3 regions of the Paenibacillus sp. Y859 genome follow, and region 1 is predicted to be linked to each of the others. Evidence: predicted binding sites of a transcription regulator. Region 1 holds the regulator's gene; each other region holds the start of a gene.
The links. Region 1 encodes CtsR, which represses protease genes until heat stress. Its sites were predicted from a motif close to ATGGTCAATAAAGGTCAAACA; they were not measured.
Positions count from the first base shown of each region.

Region 2: the regulator CtsR is predicted to act here: its motif matches at 5,623-5,643, upstream of clpP (ATP-dependent Clp endopeptidase proteolytic subunit ClpP).
Region 3: the regulator CtsR is predicted to act here: its motif matches at 4,459-4,479, upstream of clpP (ATP-dependent Clp endopeptidase proteolytic subunit ClpP).

Region 1 is NZ_JBXCIZ010000018.1:55,543-62,230, reverse strand. Features, by position in the region: gene AC1TO8_RS22310 (CtsR family transcriptional regulator) at 585-1,046, shown strand; gene mcsA (protein-arginine kinase activator protein McsA) at 1,074-1,598, shown strand; gene mcsB (protein-arginine kinase McsB) at 1,626-2,699, shown strand; gene clpC (ATP-dependent protease ATP-binding subunit ClpC) at 2,733-5,198, shown strand; gene AC1TO8_RS22290 (hypothetical protein) at 5,401-5,619, shown strand; gene AC1TO8_RS22285 (hypothetical protein) at 5,736-5,888, opposite strand; gene radA (DNA repair protein RadA) at 6,336-6,688, shown strand, end outside.
Region 2 is NZ_JBXCIZ010000003.1:373,664-380,351, forward strand. Features, by position in the region: gene rph (ribonuclease PH) at 1-271, shown strand, start outside; gene AC1TO8_RS10795 (XTP/dITP diphosphatase) at 273-896, shown strand; gene AC1TO8_RS10800 (hypothetical protein) at 1,240-1,371, shown strand; tRNA gene AC1TO8_RS10805 (tRNA-Arg) at 1,457-1,530, shown strand; gene AC1TO8_RS10810 (GreA/GreB family elongation factor) at 1,996-2,445, shown strand; gene AC1TO8_RS10815 (sporulation protein Cse60) at 2,505-2,693, shown strand; tRNA gene AC1TO8_RS10820 (tRNA-Arg) at 2,850-2,923, opposite strand; gene AC1TO8_RS10825 (hypothetical protein) at 3,158-4,027, shown strand; gene tig (trigger factor) at 4,244-5,575, shown strand; gene clpP (ATP-dependent Clp endopeptidase proteolytic subunit ClpP) at 5,844-6,434, shown strand; gene clpX (ATP-dependent protease ATP-binding subunit ClpX) at 6,446-6,688, shown strand, end outside.
Region 3 is NZ_JBXCIZ010000006.1:34,937-41,624, reverse strand. Features, by position in the region: gene tpiA (triose-phosphate isomerase) at 1-546, opposite strand, end outside; gene AC1TO8_RS14345 (phosphoglycerate kinase) at 603-1,784, opposite strand; gene gap (type I glyceraldehyde-3-phosphate dehydrogenase) at 1,918-2,928, opposite strand; gene AC1TO8_RS14335 (sugar-binding transcriptional regulator) at 3,036-4,082, opposite strand; tRNA gene AC1TO8_RS14330 (tRNA-Arg) at 4,309-4,383, shown strand; gene clpP (ATP-dependent Clp endopeptidase proteolytic subunit ClpP) at 4,568-5,158, shown strand; gene AC1TO8_RS14320 (PdaC/SigV domain-containing protein) at 5,221-6,303, opposite strand; gene AC1TO8_RS14315 (GIY-YIG nuclease family protein) at 6,448-6,688, opposite strand, start outside.

The DNA of each region.
Region 1 (6,688 bases):
AGACTTCATTCCCAACACATCCCCCAACTCACCAACCAGTAGACTTCATTCCTAACACACACCATCCAACTCACCAACCATCAACTTCCCATTTGTCCCGCGCACCATCCAGGACCACACACCAACTCCAATCATCAGTACCTCCTGATGCAGTAGTTGCACATAGTACAGCTAAATTCAGCTAAATTGCTTCTGATGCCAATCTAGTTGCAAATCTACACTTAATTACTTAAAAATCACCACTTATCCGCAAATCGCAACATTTAACTGTCCTTTCTGCAACTAAAACTTACATTAGCTACTTTTCCTTTAAACTAATAATTCTTCTTTTGTAGAGCATATTATCAGGCTAACTAAGGATTTGCCTGATCTTACTCGATAATCCCAGCTTGCAAGAATATTATTGCTTAGAGAGGTCCACACTAAAAATATGTAATACCCCTTGGCAAAACCAAAGAATATGATATAATATTAACAAAGTCAAAGAAAGTCAAAGTCAACCAACGAAGAGATGAGGAATAGAACTACATCTTGGGAAGTGGGTAACCACGAAAGAGTTGAGGTTGATAACTGGAGGATGAATGATGCGTAATATCTCTGATGTTATTGAGCAATATCTGAAGAATATTCTGCATGAAAGTCCCGAAGGAACAGTGGAAATTCAACGCAACGATCTGGCTGAGAAGTTTGTCTGTGTACCATCACAGATCAATTATGTCATCAGTACTCGCTTTACGTTAGAGAAGGGCTATCTTGTGGAGAGCAAGAGAGGTGGTGGAGGCTATATTCGGATTCAACGAATTGATCTTCCGCAACACTCTGAACTTCATACCCATCTAAGACAGACGATTGGTGAAGATATCGACCAGACGACAGCGGAAGGGCTGATCTATCAACTGGAGGGATCCTGTTTCCTAAGCAAACGCGAAGCTACTTTAATGCGTGCAGCGATCTCCAGAGAATGCCTCATGATCAAGCTACCTTACAGGGATGAGATACGTGCCAGAATGATGAAAGCGATGCTGATCTCTTTATTAGGTAAATGACCTACGAAGAAAGGGAGGTACATCGACATGCTTTGTCAAGAATGCGAAAACAAACCGGCCACACTTCATTTTACCAAGATTGTAAATGGAGAGAAAACGGAATTTCATGTGTGTGAATCATGTGCTCGTGAGAAGGGCGAGATGATTCCTGGGGTAACAGGAGGATTCTCGATTCATAGCTTATTGTCGGGATTCATTGACTTCGACGCAGCTAAGAAGATTCAATCCGGTACCTCGAAAGGCGCTCAAACGTTACGATGCGAAGAATGTGGCATGACGTACTCACAATTTAGTAAAGCTGGACGCTTTGGATGTAGTTCGTGTTATAAATATTTCAACGATCGTCTAGATCCCTTATTCAAAAGAGTTCACGGGAGTACTGCTCACGTGGGCAAAGTACCGATAAGGGGTGGCGTTCAAATACAAGTTAAACGACGGTTACAGGATCTGAAGTCTGAGCTGCAACAACAAATTATTCAAGAAGAATTTGAAGAGGCTGCAGCACTTCGTGATCAGATTAGAGAGCTTGAAAAGGGATTGTCAGAAGAGTAAAGTTCTTTTTAGAAGGAGGAATGCGTAATGCCAAATCTCCGATTCACCGAACAAGCGCTTAGTCAATGGATGCTCGGTGACGCAAATGATTCCGACATTGCGATAAGTAGTCGAGTTCGAGTGGCGCGCAACTTACAGCATATTCCATTTCCCTTGCTTGCGACAAGTGAGCAATCGATGGTGGTGCGAGATACTCTAACAGACATGAAGAAATATGAACCATTAGAATCATTTGGTACATTCCATATGCTTTACTTAGATGACATTTCACCATTGGACAAAAAAGTTCTTGTGGAGAAGCATCTGATTAGTCCAAGTCTGGCTAACGAATCAGAACATGGTGCAGTTATTCTGAGCGAAGATGAATCCATTAGTATTATGATTAATGAAGAAGATCATTTGCGCATTCAATGTCTATATCCAGGATTCCAGGTACGTGATGCTTGGGAGAAGGCGACAGCCCTTGATGATATATTTGAGGCACATATTGATTATGCATTTGATGCCACACGCGGTTATCTAACAAGTTGTCCGACCAATGTAGGAACAGGACTTAGAGCTTCGGTGATGATGCATTTACCAGCACTGGTGATGACACAGCAGATCAATCGGATTTTGTCAGCGGTATCCCAAGTAGGCTTAACGGTAAGAGGAATCTATGGCGAGGGTAGTGAAGCTGTAGGTAACATATTTCAAATATCGAATCAGATTACACTGGGACAGACAGAGAATGAAATTATCGACAATCTACACAGTGTCGTGTTGCAAATCATTGAACATGAGCAGAATGCACGTGAACGACTACTCAATGAATCGAAGCTCCGAATGACAGATCGTGTACAACGATCATACGGAATTTTGTTATATGCAGAAATGTTAGACTCGAAAGAGGCTGCACAACGGCTATCTGATGTTAGACTTGGTGTTGATTTGGGTATTATTAAGGGACCATCCACCCCTGTAATGAATGAATTGAATGTTATGACCCAAGCAGGTTTTCTTCAAAAGACATTCGGGGAAGCCATTACTAATGAGGAACGTGACGTCTATCGTGCTAGGTTAATTCGGAAGAAGTTAGGTTCTCAAGATAATATACAATAAGAAGAATTTAAATTTCATGGAGGTGTAGGAGTTATGATGTTCGGGAGATTTACGGAACGTGCGCAAAAGGTGCTCGCATTGGCTCAAGAAGAAGCGGTTCGTTTAGGTCACAATAATATAGGTACAGAGCATATTTTGCTTGGTTTAATTCGTGAAGGAGATGGCATTGCTGCTAAGGCTTTAGTTGGGCTTGGTCTAGGACTCGAGAAGATTCAAGATGAAGTGGAGACACTGATTGGTCGAGGACAAGAACAGCCAACGAATATCGCCTATACTCCTCGCGCTAAGAAAGTGATTGAACTTTCAATGGACGAAGCTCGTAAGCTGGGACATACGTACGTTGGAACAGAACATATTTTGCTTGGTCTTATTCGTGAGGGTGAAGGTGTGGCTGCACGAGTACTTAACAATTTAGGGATCAGCCTGAATAAAGCGCGTCAACAAGTGTTGCAACTACTTGGCAGCAATGAAACGGTATCAAGCCATAGTGGAACACAAGCGAATGTGAATACACCAACGTTGGATGGCTTGGCACGGGATCTAACGGCATTTGCTAGAGAAGGTAATCTAGATCCAGTCATTGGTCGTAGTAAGGAAATTGAGAGAGTTATTCAGGTGCTTAGTCGCCGAACCAAGAATAATCCAGTATTGATCGGTGAACCTGGGGTAGGTAAAACAGCCATTGCTGAAGGACTTGCACAGAAAATTATTAATAATGAAATTCCTGAGACACTTCGTGATAAAAGGGTTATGACACTCGATATGGGATCTGTTGTAGCTGGAACTAAATACCGTGGTGAATTTGAAGATCGTCTTAAAAAGATTATGGATGAAGTTCGCCAAGCAGGTAATGTCATTCTCTTCATTGATGAATTGCATACGTTGATTGGTGCTGGTGGAGCGGAGGGTGCTATCGATGCATCTAATATTTTGAAGCCATCCCTTGCTCGTGGAGAATTACAATGTATTGGGGCTACAACCCTCGATGAATACCGTAAGTATATTGAAAAAGATGCAGCTTTAGAGCGTAGATTCCAGCCGATTGTAGTGGATCAACCATCACCGGAAGAAGCTGTTCAGATTCTATTCGGCTTGCGTGATCGTTATGAAGCACATCACCGTGTGAAGATTACGGATGAAGCAATTGTTGAAGCAGTTAAATTGTCGGATCGCTATATTCCAGACCGTTTCTTGCCAGATAAGGCCATTGATCTAATTGATGAAGCCGGTTCTAAAGTAAGATTGAATTCTTACACGATTCCACCGGATTTGAAAGAATTAGAAAGTCGACTTGAAGATGTTCGCAAGGAAAAAGATGCCTCTGTCCAAAGCCAAGAATTCGAAAAGGCAGCTGCTCTACGTGATACTGAACAAAAGATTCGTGAAGAGTTAGATATTACGAAGAATCAGTGGAAAGAGAAACAAGGAAGCACGGATTCTGAAGTGACACCAGACGATATCGCTCAAATTGTGGCAAGCTGGACTGGAATTCCGGTGAGTAAGCTGAAAGAAGAAGAGACAGCACGTCTTCTGAATATGGAATCGATTCTACATGAACGTCTAGTTGGACAAGAAGAAGCGGTCAAATCCGTAAGTAAAGCGGTACGACGTGCTCGAGCTGGACTTAAAGATCCTAAGCGTCCGATGGGTTCATTTGTATTCCTTGGACCAACAGGTGTAGGTAAGACAGAACTAGCGCGTGCGTTGGCTGAAGCATTATTCGGAGATGAGAATGCTATCGTACGGATTGATATGTCTGAGTATATGGAGAAACATTCGACGTCTCGTCTCGTTGGAGCGCCTCCAGGGTATGTAGGGTATGAAGAAGGTGGCCAATTAACGGAGAAAGTACGCCGCAAGCCATATTCTGTCGTACTGTTAGATGAGATTGAGAAGGCGCATCCTGATGTATTTAATATTCTACTACAAGTGCTAGAAGATGGTCGCTTGACCGATTCCAAAGGTCGTGTAGTTGACTTCCGCAACACACTTATTATCATGACTTCCAATGTAGGAGCAGAAGCGATCAGACGTAATTCAACGTTGGGCTTCACGGCTGTGCAAGATGGGGGAGCCGATTATGGCAACATGAAGGACAAAGTGATGGGTGAACTGAAGAAGACTTTCCGACCAGAATTCTTGAACCGGATTGATGAAATCATCGTATTCCACTCATTGGAACAGAAACATATTGCAGAGATTGTAACATTGATGTCTGAGGAACTTCGTAAACGATTGAAGGAACATGATGTGGATTTCATATTAACAGATGAAGCTAAAGCATTCTTGGCTAAAGAAGGATATGATCCAGCCTTTGGTGCACGACCACTTCGTCGGGCGATCCAAAAGCATATTGAAGATCGGTTATCTGAAGAACTACTAACAGGTAATATTAGCAAAGGAGATTCCCTTCTTATTGATAAAGGGGAAGACGGGTTGACAGTAACTAAGAACAGTCCATCGGATACTCCTGAAGCAGATAACAAAGAACAAGAATAACGTATTGGATCGGATATACCCGAGGTAGGTAACTAAGAACAATTAAGCCCATAGGACCCACCCGTGGTAGCGTTGTACTCTTGTAAATTGTGCGAAATGTAATAATGAAGTAGTACCCTCTTAATGATGGAGGGTACTACTTTTTTTACATTTTAATAGGCTCGATCGAGGGGAATGAGGGAAGTCGTTAGGTTGGTGGAGGGTGAGAGTAGGAGTAGAGGTAGAAGTAGAAGTAGAAGTAGAAGTAGAAGTAGAAGTAGGAGTGGAAGTGGAGTTTAGTAAGTGTTCTAACGGAAGTGACAGACCTTATTGTGTCTCAAACGTCACTTTTGGAAATCTAACGGAAGTGAGCGACCTTATTTGGCGCTTTTCTCTGGATTTTGGAAACTTTTTCGCATATAGAGGCCTGTATTTCCGTTAAAATTCCAAATGGGCATCTATTCATAGAATAAGGTCTGTGAGTTCCGTTAAAACTTCGCCACTCCCCGATGCACTCAGCATCCGGGGCCTACCGCCGCAGTTGCAGAAGCTAAGTAGTCACAAACGTTGAATAGTCATCACCACCGCCATCATCATGCTCCCCGCCGCCACCGTCACCCCCACGCTCGCAACTGCAGAAAGTGCAGTTAATTCAAGTACAAAGGTATGGTAGAGGGAAATAGATGCAAAAAGTACAGTTGTTTCATACACAAAAGTGCGGTCGAGAGAAATAGTTGTTTAAACTACAGTTAAAAGTGGTGATAACGATGAAAAGTGATATTTTCCAGTAACTAGCTACCTTCAATGCAACTAAAGTTAGCTTTAATGGAATTTGGCCGAATTTAAGTGCACTTTATGCAACTGCAGCTATAACTGTAACTGCATTTCCAACCGCTTTTGCATCCGCAACTACAGGAGATTGGAGAAGCTGGAAAGTGGTTATAATGTGAAAAGTCCTCTGCCTCATCAGAGTGTATCTCAGTTTAATTAAGGATGATGTAAACTTTTCATCCCTTCTTTACGATAAATCATATATAGAAGGAATAAATGAGCGAGGATTTACCTTTAGTTCATTCCATCTTGGTGGTAAACTTAATAATAGCGTGAATTCGACATCATTAGCATAACTTACTGTGCTATTTAATTAAGGAGAGAACGATGGCTAAGCTTAAAATAAAGTTTAACTGTACCGAGTGCGGATATGAATCGCCGAAATGGTATGGGAAATGTCCAGGCTGTCAGGCCTGGAATTCAATGGTGGAGGAGACCGAAAGTGTCGTTAAGACACAAGGTATGAACTCTTCCCTTTTTCAGAGTAAAGAAAAGCCACTCCCCATCATAAGTATAGAAAGTAGCAAAGAAGGAAGAGTGGACACGGGGATTGCCGAACTAAATCGAGTACTAGGTGGAGGAATCGTTCCAGGTTCACTTGTCCTCGTTGGTGGTGACCCGGGTATTGGTAAATCAACATTGCTTCTCCAAACATCGCATTCTTTATCTATGTCAGGACT
Region 2 (6,688 bases), on a different contig from region 1:
TGTAGGCGTTGTAGGAGATCAAACACTATTGGATCTAAATTATGAAGAAGATTCCAAGGCTAAAGTAGATATGAATTTGGTCATGACGGGAAAGGGGCAGTTTGTGGAACTACAAGGAACGGGTGAAGAAAGCCCCTTCTCACGTCAAGAGTTGGATGAAATGCTTCAGCTTGGTGAACAGGGAATCAAAGATATTATTACGCGTCAGCAGGAAACATTAGGTCCAATTGCTCTTATGATCGGAACTGGATTAACTGGAAAAGGTGTCTAACATGAAGCTAGATCAAGACATTGTCATTGTTGCCACTAAGAATAAAGGGAAAGTTAGAGAATTTGAGCATGCTTTTGCGCTACTAGGTAAACAAGTGAAAAGCATGTTTGACTATCCTAACCTTCCGGAAGTGATTGAAGACGGACATACTTTTGTAGAGAATGCTCTCAAAAAGGCTAAAATGGTTGGGGACGCGCTTGGTTTGCCTGTTCTTGCTGATGATTCAGGATTATGCGTAGAGGCATTGGATGGACGTCCAGGCGTATATTCTGCACGTTATGCGGGTAAGAATGCAACGGATCAGGAGAACAACGAGAAGCTATTGCAAGAGCTTGAGCAATTGAAACAAGGTGAAGATACAGAACAGACATTGTTAAGTCCAGCAAGCTTTAACTGTTCATTGGTGTTATATAACCCCTCTTCAGAAGAACATATGGAGACTTTTGGATCTGTGGCAGGCTGGATCACTTCAGATGTAGCGGGTACCGGTGGATTCGGTTATGATCCGCTCTTTTATGTTCCTCAGTATGAGAAGACGATGGCTGAGCTCTCATTAGAGGAGAAACAATCCATAAGTCATCGTGGGATTGCTTTGCGAGAGTTAATCGATCGCTTGCAGAAATGAATGTTATTACAGGAGAATAATCAAGCTGAGGAATACGATATGGCTTGATTATTCGTTAATTGATAAGAAGGCTGCCCTTGGGCGGCCTTCTTTTTTCAAAGTCATACAGATATATGCCGAAAGAGAGCATAATACGCCAGAACGAGTAGTAAATTTAGCCTATCAGAATGCATTAGACGATGTCTATAGAATGATATATGAGCTTTGCTCAGAGGAGACCGGTATGCAGATGAGGGAGTCTGGGGTAAGCGCGTTTCTTCATTCATACGATGGATAATAACCAAATAATAATACTTATATCCGCTCACTAGTGTAACCATACTAATACCAGGAGGTGATCGTAGTGGCGGATAAATATAAGAAAAATAAAGGCAACAAGTATGCCCATAATAATGAATTTGCTGAGGATGTCATGTCCAAGAATCATGCACAACACGTTCAAGATAAAGTAAACTGGCGTCGTGGAAATAAGTAATTTAAAATTAGCTATTGATTAATTGTGAGGGTGCGGTATAATAAACAACGCACCCTTTTCATCAGGAGCAATGTTATATGATCATGTCTTAGTAGCTCAGCTGGATAGAGCAACGCCCTTCTAAGGCGTCGGTCGGGGGTTCGAATCCCTCCTGGGACGTATACAGAAAACTCTCCATTATGGAGAGTTTTTTTGCGTTCTAGGGAGTGAGAGCCCTATCTTTTGATTCAAAATGGGCATCTGTACAATCAGAATATCTCCGTTAACTATAGAATGCTCTTATCAAACAATAGGAGGTATGTTATTTTATGGTTAGAGTGAGCCCGTGGTTTCAAAGACTATGCAACCAATTTTCATCCATTTATAGGTGGAGAACATGAAATAGATCCGGGTCCTGTTTGTTTAGTCATTCTTCTTCCGATTCTTTGATCAGTGCGCGACGAGAATTACCTTTAAGTTTATCCACAATTATTATTATTTCTCATTGGAAAAATAGTGAATATTTGATAAGATAGCATAAAGGCCTCCTACACGAGGTCTATATTTTTATGGAGGGATAAATAATGGTACTATTTTACGTCGAATTTGAAAGGAAGAATCTTCAAACAGGAGGTGAAATCTACTATGAACCATAGTACGATCCTCCAAAACTCCAATACACAGTTGGTAAACCAGCTGGTTTTCTTTGATGAAGAGAAGAAGTTCTTCTTGATGCAATATATACCAGATGATTCTAAAGAGCAGAAAAGGATCGATCAAATTCTTTCTATATATACGACATCACTTGAAAAGATCATTTCTGAACGAAAAGAAGGCTCATTAAATTCTATGGTTCTTATTGGTAGCGAGGTGACCCTTCGTTATGAGGATGATGGTTATGAGGAGAAGTACATCATTGTGTTCCCTCATCAAGTAGATCCAAGTAAGAACTGGATTTCATTTCTATCTCCGATGGGATTGCAACTATTAATGACTGAAATAAATAAAACGTATGAAATTATCGTACCTTCAGGTCATATTGGAGTGAAGATACAAGAAGTTAAATATATGAATTACGGTAATATAGACAAATAATAAGGAATGTTGCATGATGAATGAGTAGTAAAGTAATTGATGAATTTAGGAGGGCTTATATGATACAGGTTAAAGAGTTCGTAGATTCAGATAATTCCTATGCGGAGAATAAGGCGAATCAGTTTTTAGCTGGATTAAAAGAGGAACAAGTGATTAATATACGTTATGGATCGGTAGTGAAATCCAGTGTATCCAAAACGGAACGTCAAAGAAGCACGATCTTAGTCGTCTATAAGACAGCAGAATAGCGTAAAAGCAAATAGTATTGTATACGTTTTCTTAAGGATTCTTTATACATTTACTCTAAAGTGGTATCCCACATTTCGATTGTTGCAATTACCATAGCTAGTATCTGTCTGTAACACAAAAAAAAGCCCTCCAAAAAGGAGGGCTTTTTTATAATATGTCCCAGGAGGGATTCGAACCCCCGACCGACGCCTTAGAAGGGCGTTGCTCTATCCAGCTGAGCTACTGAGACTCGAAAAATCAACAATGAATAATATATCATGGATGCGATAGAATATCAAGCACTAATTGTGTTAAATATTTTTTGATTTTAAAGAGGGTATGATATAATCTACAAATGTGAGTTTAAAAGATGACTTTTTGAACAACCTTTACAATTAACAGAGTTTAAGCAAAGAGAGGAGGGGCACTTATTAACGACATCATTTCCTCTGCGAAAGATAATCTGATTCTTTTTCCAAAAACATTGGATTATTACCAAATACAACTTACGGTTATGTTGGAAAGTGAACGCTATGGTGAGGCGATGGATTTACTTCGCTTTCTACTTCAATGCCAGGGGCAAGAAGAGAGATATGTTGATGAATGGCAGGCTTTACTTGAATGGTTAGAGACTGCTTTTCCTCAATATATTTCTGGAGTAGATAATGAACAAGCAACTATAGATGGTGAAATTGAATTAGATGAGGAAGATCTAGCTCGGCGTAATGCGGAGTGGAAGTTTGCTGAAGATGCTGATTACGCTAATAAATTGCTAAGCATTGTGAAGAATGAAGTCTTGTCTGAACAGACGATGCTCGCATTGGAACAACTCTCCTACTTGAATGGCGACGCCATTAATCAGGAGTTGGTTAATTGGTTGCAGAGCCATGACATTCATCCACTGCTTCAATATCGAGTTCTACAGACATTACATCAGCGTGGTATGCAAGGAAGTATTACTTTTATGAGGGGACAAGAACAGGTTGAAGTTGATATTGAGAGTATTCCGACAAAAGATAGCGAATTTCCGCTAGTTGTTCAGCAAATTGTAGATCGGGTTGCTCAGTACACTGAAGTTCAAGAGCCGACCTTGTTTTATTTCGCTCAAGAGTTATGGTCACAATTTATTAAGGCGGTATATGGAACAAATGCTTATCTATCCATGTTAACAGAAGAAGATTTGGTAATGGATATATGGGCGGCAGCGCTCCATCAGACGGTATCTGAAAGTCTAACAGGAAACCGCAATGAAGAGGAGACTCGGGCAATATACGGGATTACAGAGAACTTCCGTTTTCGATTCGAACAAGCCTACCGAGTGATGAAACAGTTTGTTACAGAAGGTGAAGCATAATAAACTGTTATGACGCCTTTTTGAACATTTACTTTTAATATAATAATTAATTTAGGATTCTAGGTTGAACCTACCCTTGAAAAAAGGTACAATGTTGTTTATACTATAATGGTTGTTCTGTGCGTGAAATATAAGGATTAAGTATAGAGTGGAACTTATACTTTCTTATTTTCTATAAATAAACCATGAGAATTATTTTGGAGGGGAAGGCATAAAATGAAAGCAACTTGGGAAAAAATAGAGAAGAACCTTGGGGTTCTTGAAGTTGAAGTAGAAACAGAGCGTGTAACTGAGGCGCTTGATAAAGCTTTTATGAAAGTATCTAAGAAAGCTAATGTACCTGGATTCCGTAAAGGAAAAGTACCGCGTTCTGTCTTTGAAGCACGTTATGGAGTAGAAAGCTTGTATCAAGATGCTATTGATATTTTGCTTCCAGAAGTGTACACACAAGCGGTAGACGAAACGGATATCTTCCCGGTAGATCGCCCAGAAATTGATATTGATCAATTTGCTAAAGGTGAAGTATTTAAGTTCAAAGCTAAAGTTACTGTTAAACCAGAAGTAACTTTAGGTCAATACAAAGGCGTAGAAGTACCAACACAAAAAGTTGAAGTTACTGAAGATGAACTGAACGAAGAATTAGTTCGCTTACAAGGACGTCATGCAGAGCTAGTTATTATTGAAGAGGGTACTGCTGAGAATGGTGACATCACAATCATTGATTTTGATGGTTCCGTTGACGGTGTTCCTTTTGAAGGTGGACAAGCTGAGCGTCATTCTTTGGAACTGGGAAGCGGTTCGTTCATTCCAGGCTTTGAAGAACAAGTTATAGGATTGGCTACTGGCGATCAGAAAGACGTTGAAGTAACATTCCCTGAAACTTACCAAGTAGAAGAATTGGCTGGTAAGCTAGCTGTCTTCAAAGTGAAAGTTCACGAAATCAAGCGCAAACAACTTCCTGAATTGGACGATGAATTCGCTAAAGATGTAAGTGAATTCGAAACATTGGATGAGTACAAGGTAGACTTGAAGACACAACTAGAATCACGTAAAGACCAAGAAGCGAAAGGTGTTCGTGAAGGTCTTGTAGTGGATAAAGTTGCTGAATTAGCAGAAGTTGATATTCCACAATCGATGATTTCAAGTGAAGTTCAGAATATGATGACTGATTTCGATAATCGTCTTCGTTCACAAGGTATGGATCTTGAGATGTTCTTAAGCTTCTCAGGTCAGACTAAGTCTGATCTTCAAGAGCAAATGAAAGTTGATGCAGAGAAACGTGTTCGTAACAATCTCGTACTTGAGCAAGTTGCTAAGGATGAGAAGATTGAAGTTACCGAAGAAGACGTTACGAGTGAATTGGCTACATTGTCTGAATCATACAAGCGCTCTCCTGAAGAACTACGTAGTGTTCTAGAAGCTAATGGATCATTGAACAGTCTACGTGAAGAGATTTCTCTACGCAAAACAGTTGATTTCCTACTGTCTAACAGTAAGGAAGTTGCTCCTGTAGAAGTTGAAGATGAAACTCCAGAAGAAGACAAATAAGAAAATTATTATAGTGGTTGATGAGGTGCGTTTTTTTGACGCGCCTCATTTTTACCTAAACTGACCAAAAAATGGATAATACATGTGAAAATTGGGTTTGTTTTAAAAAAAAGGACGGTATAGCCGTGTTTGCTTGATACATACTTATTTAAAGGGATTATGTTGCATACTTATTGCGTATGTTGAAAAAATGACATCGCGCTTCTAACATGTTAAAATATTGATGAGATATGAAATTGTATTTTTAAAAGGAAAAGAGGTTGGTCAAATGAGTCTCGTACCTATGGTTGTTGAACAAACCAGTCGTGGAGAACGTTCTTCTGATATTTACTCCAGATTGCTTAAGGATCGCATTATTTTTCTGAGTACTGCCATTGACGATGATGTTGCCAATCTTGTCATAGCACAGCTGTTATTTCTAACTGCTGAGGACCCAGAGAAGGATATTAGTCTATATATTAACTCACCAGGTGGTTCTGTCACAGCGGGAATGGGGATATATGATACAATGCAATTCATAAAGCCAGATGTATCTACGATTTGCGTGGGTATGGCGGCAAGTATGGGATCTTTGCTATTGACCGCGGGAGCGAAAGGTAAGAGATTTGCGCTGAGTAATAGCGAAGTGATGATTCATCAGCCTTTGGGAGGTATTTCAGGGCAGGCATCAGATATACGGATTCATGCGGATTGGATCTTGAAGACAAGAGAAAAGCTTAATCAAATATATGTAGAACGAACCGGTCAACCTCTTGACAAAATCGAGATGGATACGGATCGTGATTTCTTCATGAGCGCTGAAGAAGCAGTGTCTTATGGACTTATTGACAAAGTACTATCTTCACCGAACAAATCTTAAGGGGTGGTAATATGTTTAAGTTTAATGATGAGAAAGGGCAACTTAAATGTTCTTTCTGTGGTAAAACTCAGGAACAGGTGCGTAAATTAGTTGCAGGTCCTGGCGTTTATATATGTGATGAGTGCATCGAGTTGTGTACTGAGATTGTAGAGGAAGAGCTAGGGCATGAGGAAGAAGTGGATTTGAAAGATATCCCGAAGCCTAAAGATATTTGCGATATTCTCGATCAATATATTATTGGGCAGAATCAAGCT
Region 3 (6,688 bases), on a different contig from region 1:
CGCATCTTGTGCTGTTGAAGATTTCCCTGTTCCAATCGCCCAAATCGGCTCATAGGCAATAACTACTTGTGCTGCTTGTTCCGCAGTTAATCCTTTCAAGGCACCTTCAGTTTGAACTTTACATACCGCTTTCGTCTGATCAGCTTCACGCTCTTCCAATTTCTCGCCGACACATACGATAGGAGTAATGCCATGTTTGAAAGCAGCAAACACCTTTTTGTTTACAATTTCATCGGACTCAGCGAAGTAAGCACGACGCTCTGAGTGTCCAATAATGACATAGTGCACGCCTAGATCTTTCAACATTACACCGCTAATTTCGCCAGTGTAAGCTCCATCATCCTCAAAATGTAGGTTTTGTGCTCCAATCTTAATGGAAGTACCTTTAACAGCCTCCATCAATGCTGGAAGATTAGTGAACGGAGCGCAAATAACACTCTCCACACCTGCTACTTCTGCCTTACCTTTAATTTCTTCAATAAACGCTTTAGCTTCTGGAACGGTCTTGAACATCTTCCAGTTTCCCGCGATAATAGGTGTTCTCATAGCTATCCACTCCTTTTTATTCCCTTACATTCCTATACATAAACCAATAATGGGAATTATTTATCGTTCAATGCCTCTACACCAGGAAGTTTCTTACCTTCCATGAACTCAAGCGAAGCTCCACCACCAGTAGAAATATGGTTCATTTGATCTGCTAGTTTGAATTTCTCAGCCGCTGCAGCTGAATCACCGCCACCGATAATCGTGTAAGCGCTAGTGTCCGCACAAGCCTGTGCTACTTCAAGTGTACCCCCTGCGAAAGGCTCCATTTCAAATACTCCCATAGGTCCATTCCATACAACCAACTTGGAGTTTTTGATCACATCAGCATAAAGAGCACGTGTCTTCGGTCCGATGTCTACGCCTTCCCAACCTGCAGGAATGCTATCAATATCAACAATTTGAACATTGGCATCTGCGCTGAAATCATCAGCAATGACAATATCGACCGGAAGCATGAAGTTTTTACCTAACTCTTTAGCCTTCTCGATAAATCCTAGTGCAGTTTCAAGCTTAGAATCATCACATAGGGATAGACCAATTTCATGACCTTGTGCTTTATAGAAAGTGTACGCTAGTCCACCACCGATAAGCACGTTGTCAGCAAGGTTGAGCAAGTTATTAATAACGTCAATTTTATCCTTTACCTTGGATCCCCCAACGATTGCCGTGAAAGGACGCTCAGGTGTAGAGAACGCCTTGCCTAGTACAGACAGTTCTTTCTCCATTAATAGTCCAGATACCGCTGGCAAATGGTGTGCAATACCTTCTGTAGAAGCATGAGCACGATGAGCTGCACCAAAAGCATCATTTACGAATAGATCCGCAAGTTCAGCGAATTGCTTCGCAAGTTCAGCATCATTCTTCTCTTCGCCAGGATAGAACCGTACGTTCTCAAGTAACAATACATCACCATTAGCCATATCAGCAATTTGGGATTTAACAGCTTCGCCTACAGATTCATTGGCTTTAGCTACCTTCTTACCAAGTAATTCTGAAAGACGCTCAGCAGCAGGTGTTAAACGTAAAGATTCCACCACTTGACCATTCGGACGTCCCATGTGACTTGCTAGAATAACCTTTGCTCCGCGTTCCACCAAGTAATTAATAGTTGGTAGCGTTTCACGAATACGTGTATCATCAGTAATTTTACCATCTTCGAGCGGTACATTGAAATCGACACGAACAAAGACCCGTAATCCGTCTACTTGCACATCACTTATACTCTTCTTATTCATCTCTGCGTTCCTCCACACCCATAGATTTTAATACTCTGCAAATTCAAGGAATAACATCTCTATAATTTTACAAAGAGCGGAAACATTGAACACCTGTTTCCGCTCTTTAAATGTTTATGAATTCTAGCTAATATTACTTAGCCAATTTAGCGAAATATTCCAACGTGCGAATAAGTTGTGCTGCGTAGGACATTTCATTGTCATACCAAGCTACTGTTTTAACCAATTGTTGGTCGCCAACAGTTAATACTTTTGTTTGAGTTGCGTCAAACAATGATCCAAATGTAATACCATTAATGTCAGATGACACGATTTCGTCTTCTGTGTATCCGAAAGAATCTGCATCAGAAGCTGCTTTCATAGCTGCGTTAACTTCATCAACAGTTACCTTTTTGTCAAGAACAGTGATCAATTCAGTCAATGAACCTGTTGCAACTGGAACACGTTGAGCTGCACCGTCCAATTTACCTTTAAGTTCAGGAATAACTAGGCCGATTGCTTTAGCAGCACCGGTAGTGTTAGGGATGATGTTCTCAGCTGCTGCACGAGCACGACGGAAATCTCCTTTAGAGTGTGGAGCATCCAAAGTGTTTTGGTCGCCAGTGTACGCATGAATTGTAGTCATCAAACCTGAAACAATTCCGAATTGATCTTGTAACGTTTTAGCCATTGGTGCAAGGCAGTTCGTTGTGCAAGAAGCACCAGAAATAACTGTTTCAGTACCATCAAGAGTTTCATGGTTTACGTTGTAAACGATCGTCTTCACATCGCCTGTTGCTGGAGCAGAGATAACGACTTTTTTAGCGCCGCCTTTCAAATGCTTCTCAGCTGCTTCTTGAGATACGAAGAATCCTGTACATTCTAGAACGATGTCTACACCAAGCTCGCCCCAAGGCAATTCTTCAGGGTTACGGTTAGCAAGAACCTTAACTTCTTTACCATTTACTTTGAAGAATCCGTCATGAACTTCAACGTCTCCGTCAAAACGTCCTTGTGTTGTATCATATTTTAACAAATGAGCTAACATTTTCGCGTCTGTCAAGTCATTAATAGCAACTACTTCGATTCCTTCCACAGCTTGAATACGGCGGAATGCAAGGCGACCAATACGTCCAAATCCATTAATACCAACTTTTACAGTCATTGATTAGTTCCTCCCAAAGTTTCGTTTTATTTATTCAAAAAAGGCTGTTACACCTTTCATGACAACAAGGTCATCAGATTTCGCAAGATGCTAATCGTTTTTCTTAATTAGTTAAGAGGATATTCTTCCATTTCCCTCTCAATCTCTAATGCGGCCGCCTCATCCGTGACCAATATATCTTCCTGACCGAATCGGAGAACAGCATGTATCGCACTAGCCTTACTCTTTCCACCTGCAATCCCTATCACAATTTCAGTATTCATAATATCTTCCAGCCGAAGACCCAAGGTCATCATTCTGTGAACCATAGCACCATGCTCGTTGAAATAATAACCGAATGACTCTGCAATCGCGCCTTCATCTTGGATGCCCTGAATAGTCGCAAGGTCCAATCTTCTACGGCGTGTCATTTCCAGCGCATTACCGATGCCGTGCACTATAATTCGCGACTGTCTGATCGTCTGAACAATTTCCTGAATATTAAGATCTTGGACTAGCGATTGATAGGCATCATCACTAAGTAGATCTGGTATATGTAACAGCCTATATTGGGCTCCTACACTCTTAGCCATCGTGGAAGCTATAGTATTCGCTTGAAATTCCACGCTCTCCCCTAAGCCCCCACGAGCGGGTACAAACCAGGTCCCCTTCAAATTAACAGACGAAGGTTGTGTTAGTTGTTCAGCAACTGCAGCGAGTGTTGAACCTCCCGTTACAGCGATGATGTCTTCATTACCCATGACGCTCAACAGAGCCTTCGCTCCTGCACGTCCCAGTTCTTTCTTAGCGACCGGCGACGACTCACAATCACCAGGTACAATCACTACTTTACGCAGTCCATAGGCTAGGCGGATTTTATCTTCCAAATCTGTTAGTCCAAAAAGGTTCTTGGCGATGGGCTCAAGTGAATCCAGTAGTCTCCTACCCGAGTCACTAATCTTCATTCCCATACTTTCAATCTCAATGAGACCTTGAGATTTCAGAAGATCCGTTTCGGCACGCAACACGCGTTCCGTCATATGAAGTGACGCTGCTAGCGTTCTGCGACCGACAATATCAAGTAATAAAATTCGGTGAAGAATAGTGTACCTTGTCTTGAGAGTTTCCATGAGATCAGGCAGAAGCTGCTTTTGTATTTCTATTAAATTGCGCATGCTTTCCACTCCTGCATCGTTCTACATGGTCTTAAAATGTCCCGGGTAAACTTTTTAAGTCCCACTACTATTCTAACCAATATTCGCTTCTCTTGCAAGTATTCATTGTAGTATAATTTACTACTGCCGATTTTCTTATACATCATGATGTATGATGATTATAAATGTAACAATTCCTTGCTATTCTAACGTATATATCATATAATCATTTTTGCTATCTCTTTTTGCGCCCGTGGTCAAATGGATATGACGTAGGCCTCCGAAGCCTGAGATCGAGGTTCAATTCCTCGCGGGCGCGCCATTAATTATTATGATAGCTATATATAACTTTAACCAACTCAGATCAAAGCCAATCATGGCTCTTTTTTTTATCAATAGTTTGACTTTCCCTGACTTTATGATTTAAAATGTTTATCAAGTGGTAAATACGGCAATCGTATTTATAATGAACAACTAATTTAGTTAGTATAAGGGAGGCTTTCCACATGGGTTATATTCCTATGGTCGTTGAACAAAGTAGCCGCGGCGAACGCGCATATGACATCTATTCTAGACTTTTGAAGGATCGCATTATTTTCTTAGGTTCTGAAGTTAATGACATGGTTGCCAATTCCATTATTGCACAAATGCTATTTCTAGCTGCTGAAGATCCGGAGAAAGATATCTCCTTATATGTAAACAGCCCTGGTGGATCCATTACAGCCGGAATGGCGATATTCGATACAATGCAATATATTAAACCAGATGTATCTACAATCTGTGTAGGTATGGCCGCTTCTATGGGGGCATTCCTTTTGACTGCTGGCACGATCGGTAAGCGTTACGCGCTTCCAAATAGCGAGATCATGATTCACCAACCTCTAGGTGGTGCACAAGGTCAAGCATCAGACATTGAGATTCGCGCTCGTCGTATCCTCAAGCTCCGCGATAAGTTAAATCATATTTTAGCTGAACGTAGTGGACAGCCGCTGGAACGCATTGAGAAAGATACGGACCGCGACTACTTCATGAGTGCTTCAGATGCTCTCACATACGGTTTGATCGACAAAGTCTTAGAGAAACCATTAGCACTTTAATTAAAGACAAAAAGCCCTCACTTCCGTATATTACAGGAGTGAGGGCTTTTACAATAACAGAATTACTTAAACATTCTCGTACCTTCAGGTAGAATCTGATGAAAAGGAATGACGAACGTTGGAATGCCCGTAGCATAATCCGTATATTCATATTGTTGGAAGAACAATGCTATTCCCTCTGATTTCACAAAATAATTCACGTCACCAGTCAATCCTTTAAATTCACCAAAATAACCATCATTGTCTTGTAGTCCTTTGAGAACAAGCTTGTCCAATCTCTCATTATAATCAGGACTCTTTCCTTTTAATAGATCATTCAGTGATAGTATCTTTCCATCGTCTAACGAGAAGGTCAACCCTATACGAACTGTACCACCATGAGCCCCACCAATATAACCGTACTGATCTATGATAAGACTTAACACACCATTCTCATTGTATGACACGATATAGTTCTGAAAGAATTGATAGGTTTGCTCAACAGAACTATCTCTTTTAGAGGCCTGCTCTTTCGACGCTTCAACGAATTCATCCTTAAGGTTATCCAGCACCGTATTGATTGATTTCTCTACCTTGGCATCATCAAGGTCACTAATGGTAGGATAGCGAACAATAAATAATGCATCCTTTGTCTTTGTTTCTAGCTTATTTGTTGTAACCGATAGGTCATTCTCTACCCTAGGAGTAATATTCAATGATTTAAGTGATGGATTCCACACCCCTTGATAGCCCAAATAATCACTTATCAATCGAAATGGAACATATAAATTACCTTTGATATTCTTTACCTCATATTCATTGACATAGAAGTTATTAATATTTGTATTTACTCGATTCTCAGCTAAATCCATGTTCAACTGTCTATACCCACTACCAATACTATATGTTCTCGTACCCGGATTATAATGTAATGACAGTCCCAGTTGATCCCGCAATGCAGTCACAGGGATGAGGGTGTTCCCGTTACTTATCACACCACGTTGAGAGAGTGTAGTACCTTTCCATTCTAAAATGACAGTTGGTTGTTCGACAGTATTCTTCGTATTTCCAACAGCAAAGACCGTTGCTTGTCCTGTATAACCCACACTTGTCAATAGAACTCCTGCCACTATAGCTGCAGCGCCCCATCTCATAGCCTTATTCATCTCAAAATTCCCTCCACAATGATTCATATTCTTCGTACTTTTTGAGCTCATATCCACAGTATATCGAAGTAATGAATCATTATGGTAACAGCGGGGTAACATCTACGTAACAACTGCGTAACACTATTGAATCGTCAACACATACTATACCTGTTCATGATAACCATTATCTCCGTATGGCTGTAGCTTATCCAACCATTTCAGTTCTAGCTTCCGTAACTCATCCCTATGTTGTCTGTTCGTTGGATGATTTACAGGTACGCTCACCGGAATCATCCCTATAAGGGACTCTCCATCTTCAAGCTTCAATTGTTCCAATATTTCCATTTCAAACTGCTGTTCACCATAGGTCTTCCATTCCTTCTGCAATGACACGCAAGCATGA